DNA from 2 places in the Phytohabitans sp. LZ39 genome. Region 1 is predicted to be linked to the other one. Evidence: riboswitches for the same ligand, from Rfam matches in the RefSeq annotation. Region 1 holds a riboswitch; the other holds the start of a gene.
What was found. Region 1 has a riboswitch for cyclic di-AMP ahead of AC5L36_RS04110 (coiled-coil domain-containing protein). Riboswitches for the same ligand answer to the same signal wherever they lie in the genome.
Positions count from the first base shown of each region.

Region 2: linked by a shared signal. The riboswitch ahead of AC5L36_RS30540 (C40 family peptidase) and the one ahead of AC5L36_RS04110 (coiled-coil domain-containing protein) in region 1 are both predicted to bind cyclic di-AMP.

Region 1 is NZ_JCADBM010000002.1:107,489-118,710, forward strand. It holds gene AC5L36_RS04105 (glycoside hydrolase family 65 protein) at 1-1,022, shown strand, start outside; gene AC5L36_RS04110 (coiled-coil domain-containing protein) at 1,083-2,117, opposite strand; cyclic di-AMP (ydaO/yuaA leader) riboswitch at 2,122-2,256, opposite strand; gene AC5L36_RS04115 (glycoside hydrolase family 10-like protein) at 2,368-3,900, opposite strand; gene AC5L36_RS04120 (S8 family peptidase) at 4,005-7,292, shown strand; gene AC5L36_RS04125 (serine hydrolase domain-containing protein) at 7,358-8,647, shown strand; gene AC5L36_RS04130 (phospholipase D-like domain-containing protein) at 8,651-10,321, opposite strand; gene AC5L36_RS04135 (trypsin-like serine peptidase) at 10,346-11,222, opposite strand, start outside.
Region 2 is NZ_JCADBM010000018.1:123,895-135,116, forward strand. It holds gene AC5L36_RS30495 (transglycosylase domain-containing protein) at 1-1,069, shown strand, start outside; gene AC5L36_RS30500 (DUF6158 family protein) at 1,301-1,549, opposite strand; gene AC5L36_RS30505 (hypothetical protein) at 1,606-2,001, shown strand; gene AC5L36_RS30510 (DUF3817 domain-containing protein) at 2,016-2,327, shown strand; gene AC5L36_RS30515 (DUF397 domain-containing protein) at 2,317-2,547, opposite strand; gene AC5L36_RS30520 (DUF397 domain-containing protein) at 2,763-2,963, opposite strand; gene AC5L36_RS30525 (helix-turn-helix domain-containing protein) at 3,284-4,156, shown strand; gene AC5L36_RS30530 (helix-turn-helix domain-containing protein) at 4,184-5,032, shown strand; gene AC5L36_RS30535 (DUF6232 family protein) at 5,136-5,678, opposite strand; cyclic di-AMP (ydaO/yuaA leader) riboswitch at 6,207-6,299, shown strand; gene AC5L36_RS30540 (C40 family peptidase) at 6,411-7,367, shown strand; gene AC5L36_RS30545 (DNA-3-methyladenine glycosylase family protein) at 7,512-8,420, shown strand; gene AC5L36_RS30550 (sigma-70 family RNA polymerase sigma factor) at 8,488-9,489, opposite strand; gene murQ (N-acetylmuramic acid 6-phosphate etherase) at 9,886-10,821, opposite strand; gene AC5L36_RS30560 (MurR/RpiR family transcriptional regulator) at 10,818-11,222, opposite strand, start outside.

The sequences.
Region 1 (11,222 bases):
ACTTCGAACGCGAGGTCGGCCTGGAGCTGCTCGTCGACACCGCGCGGCTGTGGCGCTCGCTGGGTCACCACGACCGGCACGGCGTCTTCCACATCGACGGGGTCACCGGCCCCGACGAGTACACCGCGGTGGTTAACGACAACATCTACACCAACCTGATGGCGCAAAAAAACCTCGTCGGTGCCGCCGACGCGGCCCTGCGCCACCCGGAGCAGGCCCGCCGGCTCGGCGTCGACGAGGAGGAGGCAGCGTCCTGGCGCGACGCGGCCACCGCCATGCACGTCCCGTACGACAAGGAGCTGGGCGTACACCAGCAGTGCGAAGAGTTCACCCGGCTCCAGGAGTGGGACTTCGCGGCCACCCCGCCCAGTGGCTACCCGCTGCTGCTCAACTACCCGTACTTCGACCTGTACCGCAAGCAGGTTCTCAAGCAGGCCGACCTGGTGCTCGCCATGCACTGGCGGGGCGACGCGTTCACCCCGGAGCAGAAGGCACGCAACTTCGCCTACTACGAGCAGCGCACCGTCCGCGACTCGTCGCTGTCGACGTGCACCCAGGCGGTCATGGCGGCCGAGGTGGGCCATCTGGAGCTGGCCCACGACTACCTGGGCGAGGCCGCGCTCATGGACCTGCACGACATCCACAACAACACCCGCGAGGGCCTGCACATCGCCGCGCTCGCCGGCGCCTGGCTGGCCGTCGTGGCGGGCCTGGGCGGCATGCGCGACCACGGCGGCAACCTGTCCTTCGCGCCACGGCTGCCCAGCCGGATCAACCACATGGAGTTCTCGCTGCTGTGGCGGGGCCTTCGACTCCGGGTCGCCGTCCAGCCGCACGAGGTGACCTACTCGCTGCGCAACGGCGGCGACGGCGCCAAGCTCGACCTCCTGCACCACGGGGAGCACGTCACGGTCACCAGCGACACCCCGCTGACCCTGGCGATCCCCGCGCTGGCACCGGTGGGCCCCCCGCCGCGCCAGCCCTTCGGCCGGGCCCCCGCCCGCCGCATGCCAGACCAGTAGGCAGACCGAAACGAAGCCCCGCGCCACCGCGCGGGGCTTTTTCGTAGCTCGAATCCTGGGTCAGAGCATCGAGATGTGTACGTGGTTCGTATGGTCGCTGGAGGGATCGCCGCCGGCGCCGCCGTAGGCCCGCCAGCCGGTGGCCGGGGACCAGAACTGGCGGTACCAGATCACGTACATCACGCCGAGACGGTCGGCGTTGCGCACGAAATAGGCGGCGAGGTTGTTGCCGTAGAGCCTGGCGGCACCGGTGGCGTCGCCGCCGAAGCTGTTCCTTTCCGAGGACCAGTCGCAGGCGCGGCCCTTCGGATGCTCGTACGGCCCGCCGGGGCGGTAGCAGCTGACGAAGCGGTCGAAGCCCAGCCGCTGGGTTTCCTTGAGCATGTGCAGCGTGCGCGGCGTGATGCAGCGGCCGGTCGTGGGGTCGCCGGCGGTGCAGCCCTGCGGGGAGAAGCCGCCGTTGCTGTTGCGGGGCGCGGGCCGGGCCACCGGGGAGGTGGCGCTGACGAAGCCGCCGGTCGCCTTGCCGCCGACCAGTTGGAGCGCCTTTTCCGCTTCGGACTTCTGCTTGGCCATGATGGCGAGCTGCTTCTGCTCTTCCTTGAGCTCGGCGTCAATCGCCGCCTTGGCGCGATCGGCCTGGTCGAGGGCGGCGTTGAGCCGGGCCAGGCGTGCGTTGTCGCGGGCGGCGAACAGGTCGAGGGTGGCCGCCCGCTGGAGGAACTCGTCGGGGGAGGAGCTGTTGAGCAGCACGCTCATCGGGCCGATGCGGCCGTTGCGGTAGGAGGCGGCGACCAGGAGCTGGATCTCGGGCTCCATCGCCTTGACCTTCTCCTGGGCCTGGTTCAGCTGGAGTTGGAGCTGTAGCTGCCGGCCGCGCGACTTGTTGACGGCGTTGCGGGCTTCGATGTATCCCTTGCTCGTTTCGGACAGCACGTCCCGCAGCAGCGGCGAGCTGCCCTCGTCACCGGGGTTGGGTTTCGGGGCGGCCGACGCGCCGAGCGGTCCTAGCGTCACCCCGGAAAGCAACGCGGCCGCCGAGGCGACCAGGGCTACGGCCAGCGACCAGCGCCGGCGACGTACGGGTGGCGTCATACGCGATTCCTCCCATCGGCCGCCGGCCGGGTTAGCTGACGGATTCGGGACGGAAGGATCCCTACCGCGGACCGCGGATTCACCCCAGTAACCTGGTTCCCCGACTCGCCCTGGGCGGGCGATTAGGCGGCGGTGTGCCGCCGACGCCGTGGGGGCGCCGCCGCGCGGCAGACCGCCGAAGAGCTTACCTGATCGACAGTGGACTCAGGCAGCGCTCTGACCAGGGAAAAGATTCGGTAGCCGCGTGTGGTTAATCGATGACGCGTGGTTCACTCGCGTTTCCTTCATTCCACAGTCGATCGAGGCCGGTCACACAGTAGGTGCGTGGCGCCTCGCTCTTCGTGGTGTCGGTCCATGTGGTGTCGCGGGTCGTGGCCACCAGTCGGGCCGCTTCACCGTCGACCCGGTAGACCGCGTAGCTTGCCGCGTCGCCATCCCAACGCAGGCGGGCACCGTCGACCTCCAGCTCCGGGGCCGGCGGGCGTTTGCCGGGCAGGTGTGCCATCGCCGGCACCAGCGCCGGCTCGGCGTAGTGGGCGGCCGCGTACCGGGACACCGCCCCGAGCCGGTCCGCCTTCACCTGGCGCGCGCTGAAGTGCACGCTGCCGGTGACCCGGTACTTGCGGTTGAGGGCGAGCTGCTTGTCGAGCTGGCCCGGGTCGCGCCACGCGCCTTTCTGCCCGATGCGGTAGTCGGCCTGGCCGACGTAGAGCTGCACCGGGCTGTCGGCCACCAGGTCGGACCACCAGGGCAGCAGCTTGGCGTAGTCGGCGATCGCGAAGCCGATGTGCCAGTACAGCTGCGGCACGATGTAGTCGACCCACCGCTCCTGCACCCAGCGTCGCGTGTCCGCGTAGATCGCGTCGTAGCTTTGCAGTCCTCGGGTGGGCGAGCCGAGCGGGTCGGTCGAGGCGTTGCGCCAGATGCCGAAGGGGCTGATGCCGAACTTCACCCACGGCTTGGCCGCTTTGATCCGTTCGTTGGTCTCCTTGACGAGCAGGTTGACGTTGTCGCGGCGCCAGTCGGCCTTGTTGTTGATGCCCCGGCTGTGTGCCTTGAACGCGGCCGCGTCGTTGAAGTCCTCGCGCCCCTTCGGGTAGGGGTAGAAGAAGTCGTCGAAGTGCACACCGTCGATGTCGTACCGGTTGACCGCGTCGAGGATCGAGTCCTCCACAAACTTGCGCGCCTCCGGGATGCCGGGGTTGTAGTGCAGCCGGCTGCCCTTGCCCTTGGCCGGGTAGGGCACCGCCCAGTCGGGGTGCGCGCGCAGCGGATGGTTGGGCGGCAGCTCCGCGAAGACGCCGGAGCGGCTCGCCTTGTACGGGTTGAACCAGGCGTGGAACTCCATGTTGCGGGCGTGCGTTTCGGCGATCATGAAGGCCATCGGGTCCCACCCCGGACCTTGCCCGTCGCTTCGCCCGGTCAGGTAGTACGACCACGGTGCGTAGTCGGACTGCCAGAACGCGTCGCCGGCCGGCCGCACGTGCACGAAGACCGCGTTGTGGCCGCGCCGCTGTGCCAGGTCGAGCCAGCCCCGGTACTCCGCCTTGACCTGATCCTCGGGTAGGCCGGGGCGGCTGGGCCAGTCGGTGTTGTTGACGGTGGTCAGCCACATGCCCCGCAGTTGGCGGTCGGCGGTGAGCGCGTGGCCGGCGCAGGTGCTGGTCACGGCGGCGGGCTCGGGGGCGGCACCTGGCCGGGTCTGCCAGCGAGCGATACCGACAGTGACGAGCACGGCGACCGCCAGCAGCACGGCTAGCTGGACCCGGGGGCGATGGTCCACCGCACCACTATGCCGTGACATCCCGGGATGGCGAAATGTCGTGCAACCGGCAACGGATGTCCATGCGTCTACGGGGTGATTGGTCGCGGCGAAGGAGGCACGGCGTGTTTGGGTACAAATCACGCATCGCGATCGCGATCGCGGCGCTGCTCCTGCCGATCGTCCCGCAACCGGCCGCCGCGTCCACTGTGGAGCCTGGGCCGTTGCCGGCCGGTCAGACCTACACGGTCACGCTGCTGAGCGGTGACGTGGTGACCGTGCACACCCGCGAGACCGGGTGCCCGGTGGTGAGCGTGCGACCAGCGACACCGGACGGCGTGCTCCAGCGCTCCTGCGGCCCCGACGGGCACGTGCGGGTGATCCCCGGCCGGGTCGCCTCGCTGGTCGGCGGGGTGCTCGACGAGGCCCTGTTCGACGTGACGACGCTGATCCTCCAGGGGTACGACGACGCCCGTACCAAGGAACTGCCGTTGATCGTGCGACCCGGCACGCAGGCGGCCGCCTCGCGGGCGCCGCTGGCGACGAGCCTGCGTGCCAAGCGTGACCTGCCCAGCGTGGCCGCGGTGGCCGGACGGCAGCCCAAGGCGTCCGGTGCCGCGCTGGTGAGCGCGCTGCCAGCGGCGGGCGCGCGGGTGTGGCTGGACCGCCGGGTGCGCGCCACGGCCACCACCACGACCCTCGACCGCCGGGTGCGCGCCACGGCCACCACCACCGCGACCCTCGACCGCAACATCACCCAGGTCGGCGCGCCGCGCGCCTGGGCCAGCGGGTACACCGGAGTGGGCGCGAAGATCGCGGTGCTCGACACCGGTGTGGATCCGAACCACCCCGACCTGGCCGGGCGGATCGCGGAAAAGGTCGACTTCACGGTCGAGGGCGGCGACGCGGTCGACCGGCACGGCCACGGCACCCACGTGGCGTCCATCGCGGCCGGCTCCGGCGCGGGTGCGCGCGGCGAGCGCAGCGGCATCGCGCCCGGCGCCACCCTGCTCGTGGGCAAGGTGCTCGGCGACGACGGCGGCGGCTTCGACTCCCAGGTCATCGCCGGCATGGAGTGGGCCGCCGCGCGCGCCGACGTGGTCAACATGAGCCTGGGCGGCTGGGAGCCGAGCGACGGCACCGACCCGATGTCGCAGGCCGTGGACACGTTGACCAAGCAGCACGGGACGCTGTTCGTGGCGGCCGCGGGCAACGACGGGTACGCCGACCGCCTCATCACCGCACCGGCCGCGGCGACCAGCGCGCTCACCGTCGGCGCGGTCGACGGCGGCGACCGCCTCGCCGCCTTCTCCAGCCGCGGCCCGGTGATCAACACCAACGCCGCCAAGCCGGAGATCGTCGCGCCCGGCGTCGACATCGTCGCCGCCCGCGCGGCCGGCACCGCGATGGGCCGCGTGATCGACGACCGGTACACCGCCACCTCCGGCACCTCGATGGCCGCACCCCATGTGGCCGGCGCGGCGGCGCTGCTCGTGCAGCGGCACCCCGACTGGGATGCCGGGCGGCTCAAGGCGGCGCTGGTGGGCGCGGCCGACCCGCTGCCCGGCGCCGACCCGTACGAGGTGGGCGCCGGCCGGCTCGACGTGGTCGGTGCCTTCGACGACGTGGTCGGCGGCCAGTCCGTGGTCAACCTCGGCGCGTCATCGCCATCCACAACGCTGACCTGGACCAACACCGGCAAGGCGATGGTCGCGCTCGCGCTGGACGTGCGCGTGGTGGACCGGCGGGGCGGATCCTTCCGGGCCGCGACGGTCTCGCCGCGGGTGCTGACCATCCCGGCCGGCGCCACCGGCTCGGCGCACCTGAGCATCGACAGGTCGCGGCTGGCACCCGGCTTCTACGCGGCCAGGGTCGGCGGCACGCTGGTCACCTTCTCCGTCGAGCCGCCGAGTCACGAGCTGACGCTCACGATGACCACGCTGCCCGACCCGCCGGACGCTTCGGATATTTCGGCCTTCGGCACCATCGTCAACCTCGACGACCCCGCGGCCTACGCGGTCCGCTTCGACCTCTCGCCCGGAGGCACCATCCGGATCCGGGTACCGGCGGGGCGGTACAGCGTGGTCGGATCGGTGTGGGAGTTCGGCGAACGGGAGCGCATGGCGCTCACCGGCGACCCCGACGTCACGGTCGACCGCGACACCGCGGTGGTGCTCGACGCCGCCTCGGCCCGCCCGGTCGGCATGGCGATCGAGGGCGTGCAGACCGAGGCCAGCGCGCTGGGCATCCTCTACGAGCAGCGCGGCCGCCGCGGCAGCGGCTGGGACGACTTCGCCTACGCCTGGGGCGAGGGTGCCCGCCGGCAGAGCGTGTTCGCGGTCCCCATGGAGCAGCCAGGCGTCGGCGAGTTCCGCGCGTACACGGCGGCCGGGCTCAACGCCGCCGGACCCGTGCTGTACGACGTGATCCACACGCACCCGTCCGGCCTGTCCGACTTCCTGCCCGTGGTCGGTACGGCCTCGCTGATCCGGATCGACCAGCGTTTCCACCGGCTCGACACACCGGACGCCGTGACCGGCCACAAGCGGTACGGCCTGGCGCCCTCCGGCCTCATCGTGCTGGAAGACTTCGCCACCGACGTCAGCGGTGATCGAGTGGACTACCTCTCGCCCGGGTACGCCTGGATCGACGAGGCCTTCTACGCGGACGGGGTGGTGACCCAGGAGCCGACCCGCACGTACGCGCCGGGCAGCCGGCACGAGAAGGTCTGGGTGCGGCAGCCGCTGCGCCCCGACTGGTACGACGCGGTCGACCCCTCGCCCAGCGACTGCGTGCCCACGCCGCCCAGCCGCACCCGCGGCAACCTGCACATCCAGCTCGTCGAGCTGACCGACCAGCATCAGCGCTTCGCCTGCTTCGACTGGGGCGCTGACGTACAGCGGCGGCTGGCCCTGTACCGCAACGGCACGCTGCTCGGCTCCACCGCGAGCACCATCGCCGACTTCGCCGTACCCGCGCCCGCGGCCACCTACCGGTTGACCTACGACCTGGACACGAGCGCGCTGCTGCCCGTGTCGACGCGGGTGAACACCGCGTGGACCTTCCGCTCGGCGGCGCCCGCGGGAACGGCGAGCGCGCCGCTGCCGCTGCTGTCGGTGGACTACGCGTTGCCGCTGGACGCGCTCAACCACCCGCGCGGCGGGCCGGCGGAGTTCACGGTGCACCAGGCCCACGGGGTGGCCCGGCAGAAGATCACGTCGTTCCGGCTGTGGGCTTCGCTGGACGACGGTGCCACGTGGCGGTGGGTATCGGTGCGCCCGTTCGGCGGCGACCGCTACCGGGCAACCCTCCCGGCCGGCTCGGCGGTCTCGCTGCGAGTCTCGGTGGCGGCCAGCGGCGGCAGCGGATTCGACCAGACGATCATCCGCGCGTACCGCACCCCCGGCGGTTGACCAGAGACTCCCTGATCAACCGACGTGGGTCCGCGACTCGGCGTGCGATGATCCTGGCCGTGTCCATGACTCGGCGATCCGTCCTCGGGGCCGGCCTGGCGGCTGCTGGCGCCGGGCTGGCCGGCTGCGGACCGCGGCCCGAGGCCTTGTGGGCCTCGCCGGCCTCCGCGCCCGCCTCCGCCGCGCCCCGGTCGACGGCACCGTCCGCCTCGCCGTCACCGTCGGCATCCGCGGCGGCGGCGGCCAAGAGCAAGCTCACCGCCGCGCTGGAACGCTTTCTCAAGCCGACCAAGGAGAACCCGAAGCACCCCACCTACGCCGGCGCGGTCGCGCTGGTCCTGGTCGACGGAAAGGTCCAGGCTCAGGCCGCGGTGGGCCACGCGCTGCGGTACACGGCAGGCCCGGTCGAGCTGCCGGCCGACAAGCGCGTGCCTATGCGCGCCGACTCCGTCTTCGACCTGGCCTCGCTCACCAAGGTGTACACGGCGATCCTGCTGCTGCGGCAGGTCGACAAGGGCAAGCTTGACCTGTCCGCGCCGGTCGTGAGCTACCTGCCGGACTTCACCGGCAAAGACGCGGTGACGGTCCGGATGCTGCTGACCCACACCAGTGGCCTGCCGGTCGGCGCCACCGTCGCCGGCCTGCCCGACCTTGCCGCCAAGCGCAAGGCGGTGCTGGCCACGCCCCTGCTCAAGGGTGCCGTGCCGGGCAAGGTCTTCCGCTACTCCAGCACCGGCCTGCTGGTCGCCCAGCAGCTGGTCGAGAAGGTCACCGGCATGACGCTCGACCGCGCGCTCAAGGCGGAGCTGACCGGCCCGCTCGGCCTGCGTGACACCGGGTTCAAGCCGCTGGGCTGGGTCTCCTCCAAGCAGCGGCTCGTCGCGACCGACGCGCGCTCGTCACGCGGCCTGCTCCGCGGCGTGGTACACGACGACGTGGCCAACCAGTTGGGCGGCGTGGCCGGCAGCGCCGGCATCTTCGCCACCGCCCGCGACGTGGCCGCGGTCGGGCAGATGCTGCTGGACGGCGGCGGTGACGTGCTGTCCACCGCGACCGTGAAGGCGATGCTGACCAACGCCAACCGCGGCCTGCCCGCGGTCGACCCCGAGCGGCCGGGGCGCCCCTCGGACCACGGGCTGGGCGTGGTGCTGCGGCAGCCCTGGTTTATGGGGCGGCTCTCCACGCCCGCGACCTTCGGGCACACCGGTTTCACCGGGACGTCGCTGCTGGTCGCACCCGAGCGGCGGCTGGTGCTGGCGCTGCTGACCAACCGCGCGCACCCCAACTGGAGCTGGGCCAACCCCGACCCGATGCGCGTGGCGATCGCCAACGCCGTCGCCGACCTGGTCCGGTAGCGGCTACTCCTCTTCCCAGGCCGACCAGGGCACGCGCCGCAGACCCGGATCGACCGCCTCGTCCTGGGAGACGACCGGGATCGGCATCGCCTCTTCGCGGATCTTCGAGCGGGCCATCCGCTCCCAGTCGTGCAGGAAGACCCGCTCGTAGTACTGCGCGATCTCGGGGCGGCGGATCAGCAGGCTCGCGTCGCGGTTGACCTGCACGCCCTGGTCGGTCCAGTTGTGGCTGCCGAGCAGGACGGTCTCGGAGTCGATGACGATCCCCTTGGTGTGGCAGCCCTCCTGCACCCGAACCTTGGTCATGTCGAAGCCCGCGGCCTGAAGGGATTCCAGCTTCTTCCGGATCGACCCGATGTCGCGCAGGATGATCCGGACGTCGAGCGCCGGGTCCTGCGAGTACTCGGCGAGCAGGCGCAGCATCTCGGCCCACGCCGGCGATGGCTGGAGCACCGGGTTGAGCGACTGGTTCTGGAAGTACAGCTTTTGCTGTGGCCGCTCGCGCAGCAGGCCGAGCACGACCTCGGCGTAGTTGTCCGGCGTGAGGATCGGCTCGATCGTCAGCGGGTCGGCCTCGTCGAAGGAGAACCGGGCCGGGGCGAAGACGTCCGGCGCCCGCCGGGCGGCGGCTTCGAGGTCGCCGTCCAGCGGCACGAGCAGGTCGGGCATGTCCGGCTCGGGTGGCTCTACCGCCTCCTGCTCGGTCTGGGCGGTGCGGAAGTCGTGCTGGAGAAACTTGCCGAACGTGGCCGCCAGCCCCGGGTGTTCGACCACGATGTGCCACTCGCGGTTGAAATCGCGGATCAGGTGGCGGTCGGCGTCGTCGTCGAGGAAGTCGGTGACCGGCTGGTTGGAAGACTGCCAGTTTCCGCTCGACAACCAGAAAGCCTGCTCGTCGCGGACGGCCACCTTGATGTGGTACGCCGAGGCGAAGGTGCGACCGCGGCCGGTCTTGGCGAAGGCGTTTTCGAACCGGTCCGGCGCGACCCGCCCCAGCCCTTTGATGATCGACGCCTCGGTCTTGTCGTCGGCCTTGTTGGAGTCGATGTCGTCGGGTGCCGGCAGTGACTCACGCAGGCCCAGGGTCTGCCGCCACGTGACGGGCTTGCCTTGAAGCAGGCGGCGGACGGCCCGGTAGATGTGCGGCGCGGTGAAGTCGTACATGCCGAGAGTGATGTCGCCTTCGGTCTCGCGGAGGAACTCGCGCAGCACCCGCCAGCCGGCGTCGGGCGAGACGTGGCAGGTCAACACCATCGGCCCGGTGACCGGCGCCAGGGATACGCCGGGCGGCGGCTGGTAGGTGATCGCCACGATCGCCTCGGCCTCCGCCTCGTCGCCGCCCGGCGGGCGTCCGGGCGCCTGGAGCTGCTCGATGAGCAGCGGTGGTGCCGCGACCGCCGGCGCCTCCAACCCGGCCGCCTCGATGCGCTCGAACGGGTCCGCGACGGTCACGTCCGTCGGCATCCCGTCGGGCAGGACCGCCGGGACGGCGGCGTCGGCCTCGACCTTGTCTTGCTTGCGGTCGACCGCCACGACGACCGCGGGCGTGCTGGTGATGCGGCCGTCGACGAACTTGTAGCCGCCGCGTACCGCGATCACGCCGGGCAGCCGCATCAGCTCGGCCCGGTGGGCCTGGGCGGAAGCGATGGCGGCCGCGAGATCCTTGGTGGTCATGATGGCTCCCCGCTGGTGAGGTCGTCAGACGAGTGCCGGCCCGACGAAGTTGACGCCGGCGGCGCGCAGGAGGCGGTCGTCGGTCAGCCGCCACAGCGGGACGGCGTTGTTGCCCGACAGGTATCGACCGCCGAAGTGAAGCCCCACCACCTGGTGTGTCTCCAGGTCGAACACGGGTGAGCCGGAGTTGCCGCCCAGCGTCGAGCAGTCGTGGACGAACCGGTCGCTGCCGTCGGTCCACGCGGTGATCAGGCCCGGTTGGAGCCGCTTGACGTCGTAGATGTTGCTGAAGATCTGCCGCATGTAGGTCGGGTCGTTGCGGCGTCCGTCCCAGGCTGGGTAGCCGATGACGTAGACCGGCCGCTCGGTGACCTCGCCGGGCCGGCTCGCGGCGACCAGCACCGGATCGGGCAGTGGCCGCGCCGCGCCGCCGGTCGGTGCGATCCGCAGGACCGCGAGGTCGAAGTGGTCGTGGATGCCGACGATGCCGGTGATGTCGAATGCGAGCGGTTCGAGCGCGCCGTGCTCTTCGTTGAAGTCGAGCGACGCGGACATGCCCGCCTCGAACCGCCACTCGTCGCCCTCGGCGCGGGCGAACTCCCGAGCCACGTGGCGATTTGTAATGATCGCGTCGGGGCCGGCGAGAAAGCCGGTGCCGATCCACTCGTAATCGGGATGGCCGACCACCTCGACCCGACCCACCCGGGCGATCGAGGCTTTGATCTCTTCGCGATGGCCGTCGAGAAACTGCCATTCGACCGGGGTGCGAACGAAATCCCCACCTTGGATGAACAGCGGGGGCCGGCCCTCCAGCACGATGATCGCCTCGAGCCCGACCTGCTCGCGCGGGGTCAGCTCGTCGTCCCTGCCTTCGATCACTTTGCGCAGGCCAGCGGTGCCC
Region 2 (11,222 bases), on a different contig from region 1:
GGCCGCGCTCGAGAAGGGATATCCGCTCGCCACCACGATCAACGCCCCGCAGCAGTACAAGTCCAAGTACCACGCCTCGGGCAGCTCGGCCTGCCCCGGCACCGACCAGTGGTGCCCGAAGAACAGCAGCCCCAGCCTCGCCGGCGTGCACAACGCCTGGACCGGCTTCGGCAAGTCGGTCAACACGTACTTCGTGCCGCTGGAGGAGATGGCCGGCGCGGCCAACACCGTGGAAGCCGCGAAGAAACTGGGCATCCGCTTCCTCAACGAGGACGACGCCAGCATGGCGAACGACAAGGAGAAGGCCGACGGGTGGGGCTCCTTCACGCTCGGCGTCTCCGGCACGACCCCGCTCGACCTCGCCAACGCGTACGCCACCCTCGCCGCGGACGGCAGGCACTGCGAGCCGATCCCGGTACAGGAGATCAAGGACTTCGAGGGCAAGAAGCTCGACGTCGCCAACCCACGCTGCGACCAGGCGGTCGACCGTGACGTGGCGCGCGCCGCGATCGACGCCGCGCGGTGCCCGGTTGGCGACAGGTCCGCGTTCGGCGAGTGCAACGGCACGACCGCCGCCGACGCGTTCCGCACCATCAAGCACCCGATCGCCGGCAAGACCGGTACGACCGACAGCAAGCGCACCGCCTCGCTGGTCGTCACCAGCCGGACGATGGCGGTCGCCGGCATCCTGGTCGACCCGGACTGGCCGGAGACCACGGCGAACATGGACCACGGCATCGTCAACCCCGCCGTGTACGAGACGCTCGCCGACATCATGCGGGGCAAGGCGCAGCAGGACTTCCCGCGCCCCAGCCAGAAGATCGCGTACGGCACGCAGCGCCAGATCCCGACCGTCACCTGCCAGACCGTCGAAGCAGCGACGTCCACATTGGAGGGTCAGGGTTTCCGGGTCGAGGTGAACGAGGTGCCGATCCCGTCGTCCTGCCCCGCCGGCACGGTCGCCGGCACCGAACCGGCCGGACGCACCATCGACGGCGGCCTGGTGGTGCTTCGCAAGAGCAATGGGGTCGCCGGCCCCCCTCCCACCGCGTCGCCTCCCACGCGGTAAGAGGCCGGCACGCAAAGAGCGCCGCCCGGTGGGATGGCCACCGGGCGGCGCTGGCGTCGGTGTGCAGGTCGCCTCTCGGCGAGTGGCACGACGCGGCTCCAGCCGGACGGTATTCCGCGAAGGCAAATAGGTGAGGCCCGGGGACACTGGACACACCGTCAGTCATCTCAACGGCACGCCCCCGCCAGGTGTTCCGGGGCCCGGGGGTGGCCCGCGCCACACCCGACCGGCTCAGTCGCGGAGGCGGCTCGGGTCGACCTCCCGGCCGGGATAACGGGTGAGGTACTCCGTCTCCAGCTCGGCCGTGCGCCGCAGGTGGTTGGCCACCGCGGCGTCGGAGCCGTGTCGCAGCGTGTCCAGCCGGGTCCGGTGCAGGCTGCTCATCTCCCGGAAGAGGTCGTCATCGGTGAGGTCGGCCCCGTCGACACCGGTGTCGAGCTCGGCCGCCGCGCCTTCGGCGTACTGCGCAGGTCCGCTCATGTCCCACCGTTGCCCGGCCCGAACCTCGCCGAAACCCCGCCGGTACTCTCGGGCGTATGAGGCGGCTGTGGTCACCGGCGTGGATCGCGCGCCACGTGCTCGCGGTCGGGCTCGTGGCCGGCTTCCTGGCCCTCGGCTGGTGGCAGATCAGCCGAGCCGCCGGGGGCAACACCCTCAGTTGGGCGTACGCGTTCGAGTGGCCCGTGTTCGCCGCGTTCGTGGTGTTCATCTGGGTGCGCGAGGTGCGCCTCACGCTCCGCGGTAAGCCCGAGGTGCCGGTCTCACCGGCCCCGTCGGGCTCAGCGGCCACGGCCTACCGCCGCCCCGTCCGCACCGCGCGGCAGCCCGTCGGGTACGACGATGGCGCCGACCCGGAGCTTGCGGCGTACAACCGATATCTGGCCTGGCTCAACGAGCACCCGGACGCCCGGCCCGCCGACTACCCGGGGTGAGTAGAGGAGTAACCGTGGGGGGAGCCCTGCTGCGCTACCGCGCGATCGCGTACATCGTGGGCGTGGTCCTGATCGTGCTCGTGGTGATCGGCATGCCGCTCAAGTACGTCTGGGACGAGCCTTCCATCGTGGAGACCGTAGGCCCGGCACACGGCTTCCTCTACATGATCTACCTGGTCGCGGTCTTCGACCTGGCCCGCCGCGCCCGGTGGGGGCTGCGTCGCATGCTTCTGGTCATGCTCGCGGGCACGATTCCGTTTCTTTCCTTCTACGCCGAGCGGGTCGCGACCCGGTGGGTGCGCGAGCCCGTCGCCGTCACCGGTTGAACTCACCGGCGCGCAGCGCCGCGCAGAACACCCTCCATGCTGTCGCGGTGACCTCAATGAACGGCCCGTCCGGCGACGCAGAGTTACGGATCGCGACGTGAGCCTCGTCCAAGGCCACCTCGACACAGTTCAGCGACTCACACTGCCCGCTCTTACGCCACTTCGTCGGTCCATCCGCCACGGCAACCTGCCCCTCCGCGGGCTGGTGCGCGCCGGCCATGACGGCACCGCCCCGCACTCGCGCTGCTATCAAATGTTCCATGCCGAGGCATATGCAGAAAGGAGGGCGTACATGAATGAATGACCTCCTCGCCGCTACCAATGTGCCACACGCCGTCGCGGCTTCCGTGAACAACAAAAAGAGGCATCCGTCGTGGATGCCCCGCTGGTGCCGGAGGAGAGCTCCCCGGGCGGAGAGACCCGGGGAACAGGACCCTACTGAAGGTCGAACTGACCTGCGCGAACGCCGCTGATGAACGCTGCCCACACCGGGCGGGCGAAGGCCAACTGCGTGTCCGGAACCGAGTTGTTGCGAATAGCAACCTCGTCGGCGCGCTCGGCTACCTCGACGCAGTTGTGCGCCTCGCAGCGTGCGCTCTTCCGCCACACGTCGGTGACGGAATGTGTCTGGGACATCCGGTGCTCCTCTTAAGCAGCCGCAAATGTCGCGGCAGAGCGCCGTGACGCCACACTGTAGCGCATGAAGAGTGGACCGATGCGCCCAAACCGCCGCACTTACGGCCGAGTCCGAACTGCCCCTTTGACGGATGCTCAGGCACCCCGGGCACGATGCTGGAAAAGCTAGCAGGGCAGGTGTAGCCTTCACAAGACTAGCTAAATGGCAGGTCGCGTCTAGCCAGGTGGCATTCTGCACAGATCATTTTCTTGCACGGACGGGTCTACTGCACGGTGACACATCGTGGGCGCGTGACGCGCGCAGCCGGGGAGGGTCGCCGATGACGACGGTGCACGGGCCTACGGTCGGCCGGCGCCGGCTGCGGTCCGCGCTGCGCCGGGCGAGAGACGCCGCCGGGCTGACCCAGGAGCAGGTGGCGGCCGCCATGGACTGGTCGCTCTCCAAGCTGATCCGCATCGAGGCCGGCTCCGTGTCGATCTCCACCAACGACGTCAAGGCGCTGCTCGGTCACTACCGGATGACCGACCAGCACCAGATCAACGAGCTGGTCGAGCTGGCCCGGGTCTCCCGGCGCCGCACCTGGTGGTCGCAGTACAAAGACACCCTCCCCAGTGCCTACGCGGCGTACATCGGGCTGGAGGCGGAGGCGTTCAAGCTCTCCTTCTTCCAGCCCTCCGGCATCCCCGGCCTCCTACAGACCGACTCCTACGCGCGGGCCGCCGTCACCGCGGCCTCGACCACCGTGGGCGACACGATGGACGCGGAGCAGATCGAGCTCCGACACGCGATCCGCATGCGGCGGCAAAAGGAAGTGCTCGACCGCCCCGACCGGCCACACATCGACGTGGTGCTCGACGAAGCCGCGCTGCACCGGCAGACCGGCGGCCCGGAGAGCCTGCGCGAGCAGCTGCGTCACCTGGCCGACGTCGGACGGCGCGCCCAGGTGACGATCAGGGTGCTCCCGTTCACGGCGGGCGACTACGCCCCTCAAGGCCCGTTCGTGATCCTGCGCTTCCCTGACGATGACGACACCGACATCGTCTATCTCGAGGGAGTGCTCGCCCAAGACGTGCTCGACCGCCCCACCGACGTAGCGGCGTATCAGCAGATGTTCGACCGACTCTGGGAGATGTCCCTCCAGCCCGACGAGTCCCTCGAAAAGATCACCAAGATGGCCGACCAGCTCGGCTGATCGGCGAAACAACGCAGGAGCGGCGGCATGACTGCGACATATGGACCCACCGTTGGTCGGCGACGGTTGCGGTCCGCGTTGCGCGCGGCGCGTGAGGCGGCAGGCTTCACGCAGGAGCAGGTTGCCACGGAGATGGACTGGTCCCTGTCGAAGATCATCCGGATCGAGTCAGGTGCCGTCGGCGTCTCGCCCATCGACGCGCGCGCCCTGCTGCGGCTCTACGGGGTGACCGACAAGCCGCGGGTCGACGAGCTCGTCGGGCTGGCCCGTTCGTCGCGGGTGCGCCGGTGGTGGTCGTCGTACGCGGGCGCCCTCCCCGCGCCGTACACGGCCTACATCGGGCTGGAGGCGGAGACCTCGTCGGTGCTCTGCTACACGCCCACCAAGCTCCCCGCGCTCTTCCAGACCGAGGCTTACGCGGCCAAGGCGCTGCGCCGCCAGCCGGGCGCCGACGAGGAGAGCCAGATCGCGGTGCGGCTCGCCCGCCAGCGGGAGGTGCTGGGCAAGGACGACCCGCCACACATCACCGCGGTGATCGACGAGGCGGTCGTGCGGCGCATCGCCAGCGACCCGCGTACGAAGCGGGAGCAGCTGGAGCGGCTCGTCTCGCTGTGCGGCGAGCCCAACATCACCATCCAGGTGCTGCCGTTCGCGGCGGGCGTCGACGGCTTTCCCAACCCGTTCGCGATCCTGGAGTTTCCCGACCCGACCGACGACGCCGTGATGTACCTGGAAAACGGCCTCGGCGACGACGTGGTCGACCAGCCCGACCTGGTAAAGCCCTACCGGCACGAGTTTGACCGGCTGCGCGAGATGGCGCTGAGCCCGACCGAGACCCAGGACATGATCAAACGGATCGTGGGCGAGCTCGACTGAGCCCGCCCACGATCGGTGTGGCCCCCCGGCCCCACCGCGCCCCTCGTCCGCCGTTGACCCGCTTTGCCGCGCGGCGGCCGAACTCGGGACGAAGTCTCTATGGCTAGCGCATGCGCCAGATGTTCATCGTTACCAGCGGCTCGGCCAGCCCGCCGAGCCGGTATGCCTCTTGCGCCCGGAGCAGCGCCCGGGTGACCTGCCCGTACTGCCGCTCCTCGTCGCTGCTGAAGAGCAGCACCGTCATCCCGCGAAACTCGCCCCACAGCTCGTAGGCCCGCGGCCGCAGGCGGTGGCCGATCGTCGCCACGAGGAATGGGACGAACGCCACCGCCGTGAGCGCCAGGTAGGCCTGTGCACTCAGGTGGTTGAGCTCGGTGGTCATGCCGAGCGTGATCCCGATGGCGGCCAGCACGATCGCGGTCACCGTCACCGACCGCACGGTGAGCTGATGTGCTGGGCCTCGGGCCGTGTGCAGGTGCCTGAGCTCGCCGACCGGGAACCGGCGCCCACCGACGATGAACCAGTCGCGGGTAACCAGGATGCCGGGCTGTTGGTACAGCGGAGCAGGCGGTTTCGGGCTCGTTACGTCTGCTTGCGTTACGGGCTGTGCTGCTGGTGACCGCGCGGGGTAGCGAGTAGTCTGCACTTCAATGCCTCCTACGGCTCGTGAGGCGGGCTGGTGTGGTGGTTCTTGAGATCGGCACCTGGTGGCAGCCAGGTGCCGATCGTCTTTCTCGCTCTGTTCCGTCTGGCGATCAAGTGCCGCTTCAGCAACCTCAAGGGCCCTGCTGCCATTGTGCGAGATGCCATCTAGTCGAGGGAAGGGGTGCAATCAGCCACCTGGCAGATTGGCAGCGGTCGGCTAGCTGCATCGCGGGGCTTTCAGGCCCGCATATCCGATTTGTCAGCGCCGTCGCCCACCCAACGCGTAGACCGACAAATCGCCCTTCACCCGTCTGGCCGACCGACCTGGGTGTACGACCTAATCACTTAGAGTGACACAGACATTCGCCCCGTTCGCGGGCGTCCGTCACAAGTCATCCTTCCGCCACTTTCGCCCGCCCGGCCCCGACGCTAGGTTGGAGCCGCTGGTCCGGTAGTCAGTCACTCCCCCGGGTGACGCCGGTCCGGTGCCGCCTAATCGCACGACGATTACTCTCCGTCAGCGAGTTGGGGACCCACCGAATGCACTGGGGTGAATCCGCGGCCCGCCCGCCCCTCGGCGGACCCGGTAGGGCGATCTTCCCGCCCGAATCCGTCAGCTCACGTCGCCTCGCCGCTCGCGGCGAGCCGCCGCTAGCGCAAGCTGCCGAGTTTGATGGGTCGCGCGCAAGCTCGCTCACCCGGTAGGCGGCGTTGGGGAAGAAGGGTTCACCGTTTGTCTTCCGCGCGGAAGCTGCTCCACGCCCTCGTGCTGATCGGGCTCGGGATCGGGCTGACCGTGCCGGCAGCGGCCGCACAGGCCGAGCCGTCGCCGAGCGAGCTGACGGAGCAGATCAACAAGGCATCCACCGAGCTGGAGAAGGTCGTCGAGTCGTACAACAAGCTCAACGAGCAGCTCAAGCAGACCAAGGCCGCCGCCACGGCGCTCAGCGCCAAGATGGGCCCGCTGGAGGCCCAGCTCGCCAAGGCGGACACCGAGGTGGGCCAGATGGCTTCGGTGGCGTACCGGACGGGCCAGGTGGGCACCGCGAGCGCCCTGCTGAACGGCAGCGGGCCGCTCGCCGACCGGCTCGGCATGCTCGACCAGCTGGCCCGCGACCGCAAGCGGCAGCTGGAGGGTTTCACCGAGGCCGAGCGCCGGTTCACCGAGCAGAAGGCGACGCTCGACGCCACCCAGGCCAAGCAGACCGCCCAGCTCAAGGAGCTCGCGGCCGGCAAGAAGAAGATCGAGGGCGACCTCGACAAGCTGTACAAGATGCGCGAGGAGGCGTACGGCTCGGCCACCACCTCCAGCGGCGGCTACACCGGGTCGATCCCCTCGATCTCCGGTAAGGCGGGCGTGGCGGTGCGGTTCGCGTACAACGCGATCGGCACGCCCTACGTCTGGGCCGGCGAGAGCTCCAGCGGGTACGACTGCTCGGGCCTCACGCTCGCCGCCTGGCGAGCGGCCGGCAAGTCGCTGCCGCACAACGCCGCGATGCAGTGGGACGTGGTGGCACACATCGGCCGCGGCTCCCTCCAGGCGGGCGACCTCGTCTTCTACAACGGTCTCGGCCACGTCGCGATCTACGTGGGCAGCGGCAAGGTGATCCACGCGCCGCAGGCCGGCGAGAGCGTCGAGCTGGCATCGGTCGACATGATGACCCCGTACGGCTACGGCAGAGTCAGATAAATCTTCAAGTGCGCCGATCGAGGGCGGCTTGCGGCGGGTCCATCGCGGACGCGCCGTCGGCAGCCCTCGATCGGCGCACAAGTCCTTGATCGGCGGGAGGACGGGCCGGCCGGAAGTGTCGTACCGCGGGTTCACCGTCGAGGCATGACCGAAGTCTTTCTGGCGGCCACCGAGCCGTTCTCGTTCGACCTGTCCCTGCGCGCCCTGGCCGGCTTCGCGCCCTGCGCCGGTGGCCATGTGATCTCCGGGGGCCGGGTGCGCAAGGCGTTCCTGCTCGGCTCCGAGGCGGTGGTCGCCGACGTCGGGCCTGCTTCCGAGGGTCCGGGCGTCGTGCTCACCCTCCACGCCGACCGCCACCTCTTACCCACCGAGCGGGCGGTGGTGCATCGCGCCGTCGGGCGGTGGCTCGGCCTCGACGACGACCTCGGTGCCTTCCTCGACGTCGCCGGGCGCGACCCGGCCATGGCCGGGCTGCTGCGCGCCGCGCACGGGCTACACCAGGTGCGCTTCTCCTCGCTCGCCGAGGGCGCGGTCTACTTCGCGCTCGTCCAGCGGAGCACCCAGTGGTATGCGGCGGCCCGCAAGCGCCGGGTGGCCGCCGAGCTCGGGCCGTCCCTGACGCTCGACGGGGTGGAGCACGTCGCGTTCCCTTCGCTCGCCACGGTCGCCGCGCGAGACGACGCCGATCTCGTCCGCTTCGCGGGCAATCGGCTGCGCGCCCGCCGCCTGCGCGAGGTGGTCGAGGGGGTGGCCTCGCTCGACGAGGAGTGGCTCCGCACCGGGCCGTATGAGGACGTTCGCAAGGCGCTGCTGGCCCTGCCGGGCGTCGGCGCGTTCACCGCGCACGCGCTGTTGTTGCGCGTGCTCGGCCGCCCCGATGGCGTGCCGCTCCACATGCCCCAGTTCGAAGACGCCGCTCGCGCGGTGTATGGCAACCCACCGCCCAGCCCCGCCGAGTTGCGCGCGGCATACGGGTCTTCGATCGGCTGGTGGGCCTACTACGTGCGCACCGCCCGCTCGTGGCAGCCGGAAGACACCCTGGTGGCCGCATAGACGGGCGAGCGGCCGGTGTCCTATTCGGACACCGGCCGCTCAGCGGGCAGATGGTGGGGGGTGTGTGTCAGGCGGCCTGGAGGCCCTCGGCCCGAGCCAGCTCGCGCAGCCGGCCCAGCGCCTGGATCTCCAGCTGGCGGATCCGCTCGCGGGAGAGGGAGAAGCGCGAGGCGACCTCGGTGAGCGAGTGCTCGCGCCCGTCCTCCAGGCCGTAGCGGGCCCGCATGATGCCGGCCGACCGGTCGTCGAGGTGGTTGAGCAGGCCCTCGATCCGCTGCCGCTCGAGGGCGGTCAGCACGACCTCCTCGGGCGACGGCGCGTCGCTGTCGGCCACCAGGTCACCGAGGTTGGTGTCGCCGTCGTCGCCGACCGGCGTGTCGAGCGACACGGTGTCCTGCGACCAGCGCACCAGCTCGTGCACCCGCTCCACCGGCACGCCCAGCGCCACCGCGATCTGCTCCGGCTCCGGGTCGGAGCCGAGCTCGCGGGTCAGCTGGCGAGCCACGTTACGCATCCGGTTGACGTCTTCGACGAGGTGCACCGGCAGCCGCACGGTGCGCTCCTGCTGGGCGATCGCCCGGCTGATGGCCTGGCGGATCCACCACGTCGCGTACGTCGAAAACTTGAAACCGCGCTCGTAGTCGAACTTCTCCACGGCGCGCACCAGGCCGGTGTTGCCCTCCTGGATCAGGTCGAGCATCGGCATGCCCGACCGCACGTAGCGGCGGGCGATCGACACGACCAGCCGGAGGTTGGCCCGGATGAAGAGGTCCTTGGCGCGCTCGCCCTCGAAGACGATGCGCTCGAGCTCCTCCTGGCCGACGCCCTTCGGGATCTGCCCCTCGTCGAGCAGGTGCTCGGCGTAGAGCCCGGCCTCGATGGCCTTCGAGAGGTCGACCTCGGTGGCGGCGTCGAGCAGTGGCGTCCGGGAGATCTCGTGTAGGTAGACGCCAACCAGGTCGCGCTCTTCGGCGACCTCGTCGGTGCGCATCACCACATTGCTTTCCACGTTGCTCACGATCCCCTCGTTCGCCCCTCTTGCTCTCTTGCCTGCGGTCCCCACGTTCATCAGCCCTCCCCCGTAACTTCCGCTATCCCCCGCGGTGCTGACACCTACACAACAGATGAGACGCGTAAGGGATTCCATCTGCTGAGTCGAAAGTGTCACGAATGCCTGAGTACTAGCTGAGAGCGCGGTGCATAGTTGCTGTGCACTGCCCTCATCAGGACGTTCGGGGTCCGACCCGGTGGTGGATTGGGCGGCCGCTGTGCATACTTCGCCCGAATAATGACAACATCCGAGCTCCATAAGGCACAGCGATCCGGGTCACTACCTGTCTGCGATCCTCGTCACTTCACAGTACGCACGTACGCCGACGCCGGTTCACTGTCGGATCAAGGATTACCCGGCCCTCAACGGCGCTAACTCAAGCCCGCTCGGCATCCATCTCAACCGTGACGGTCGTCACGCCCGACCGGTGGCGAGCAGGGCGACGGCACCCCGCACCTGACCCGCCGAGCGCGCCAGCGCGCCCCGTGCGTCGGCCACGCTCGCGCCCGAGACGAGCGCCACAAGAGCGGCCTTGAGGTCGCCGTCCGCGTCGGCGAGGGCCCGGCGGCAGGCTTCCTCGCCGTACCCGGTGGCCTCCTCCAGGATGGAGATCATGCGGCCGCGCAGCTTCGCGTTGGTGGCGACCATGTCGATCATCAGGTTGGAGTAGACCCGGCCGAGCCGCACCATCACCGCGGTGGAGAAGGCGTTCAGCACCAGCTTCTGCGCGGTCGCCGCCTTCATCCGGGTGGAGCCGGTCACCACCTCCGGCCCGGTGTCCACGCCGATGAAGACGTCCACCTCGGCGGCCGCCGCGGCGGCGGGGTCGGCGGCCACCAGCACGGTGCCGGCACCCGCCGCACGCGAGGCGCGCAGCGCGCCCAGCACGTACGGGGTGCGCCCGCTCGCGGCCAGCCCCACCACGAGGTCGCCGGCGTGCACGCAGTCGGCGGCCTCGCGCTCGCCGCCGCCGTCGCTGTCCTCCGCGTCCTCGACCGGCCGGAAGACCGCCCCGGTGCCGCCGGCGAGATGGGCGCAGAACCAGTCTTCCGGCGAGTTGAACGTCGGCGGCAGCTCCGCCACGTCGAGCACTCCCAGCCGTCCGGAGGTACCCGCGCCGAAGTAGTGCACCCGGCGACCGGAGCGGATCGCCACGACCGCCAGGTCGACGGCGGCCGCGATCTCGTCGAGCACGGCCGCCACCGCGGTCGGCACGGTGCGATCGGCCTCGTTGATGACCCGTACGACGTCGCGGGTCGACATCAGGTCCAGGTCGACGCTGTCCGGGTTGCGGCGCTCGGTCGGCGAGCCGACCCGGACGACCGCGCGCCCGTCCGCTTCCGCCGTCACCGGGACCGCCGGGCCGCACCCACGCGGTGGGTCTGCACGGCCTCGGCGGTGACCTCGAGCGCGCGGCGCGCCTTGGTCCGGTTGCGGGCCGCGACGCCGACGAAGAGGCAGTCGACGACGGTCAGCTGGGCCAGGCGGCTGGCCATCGCACCCGATCGGTACGTGGTCTCGCGCGCCGCCGTGGTGAGCACGAAGTCGGCCACCTCGGTGATCGGGGATCTGGGGAAGTTGGTCAGGGCGACCGTGGTGGCGCCCCGCGCGCGGGCCTGCTGGAGCACCTCGATGACGTCGGAGGTGGTGCCGGAGTGCGAGATGCCCATCGCCACGTCACCCTTGCCGAGCAGCGCGGCCGAGGTGAGCGCGAGGTGCACGTCCGGCCAGGCGAACGCGGTGCGCCCGAT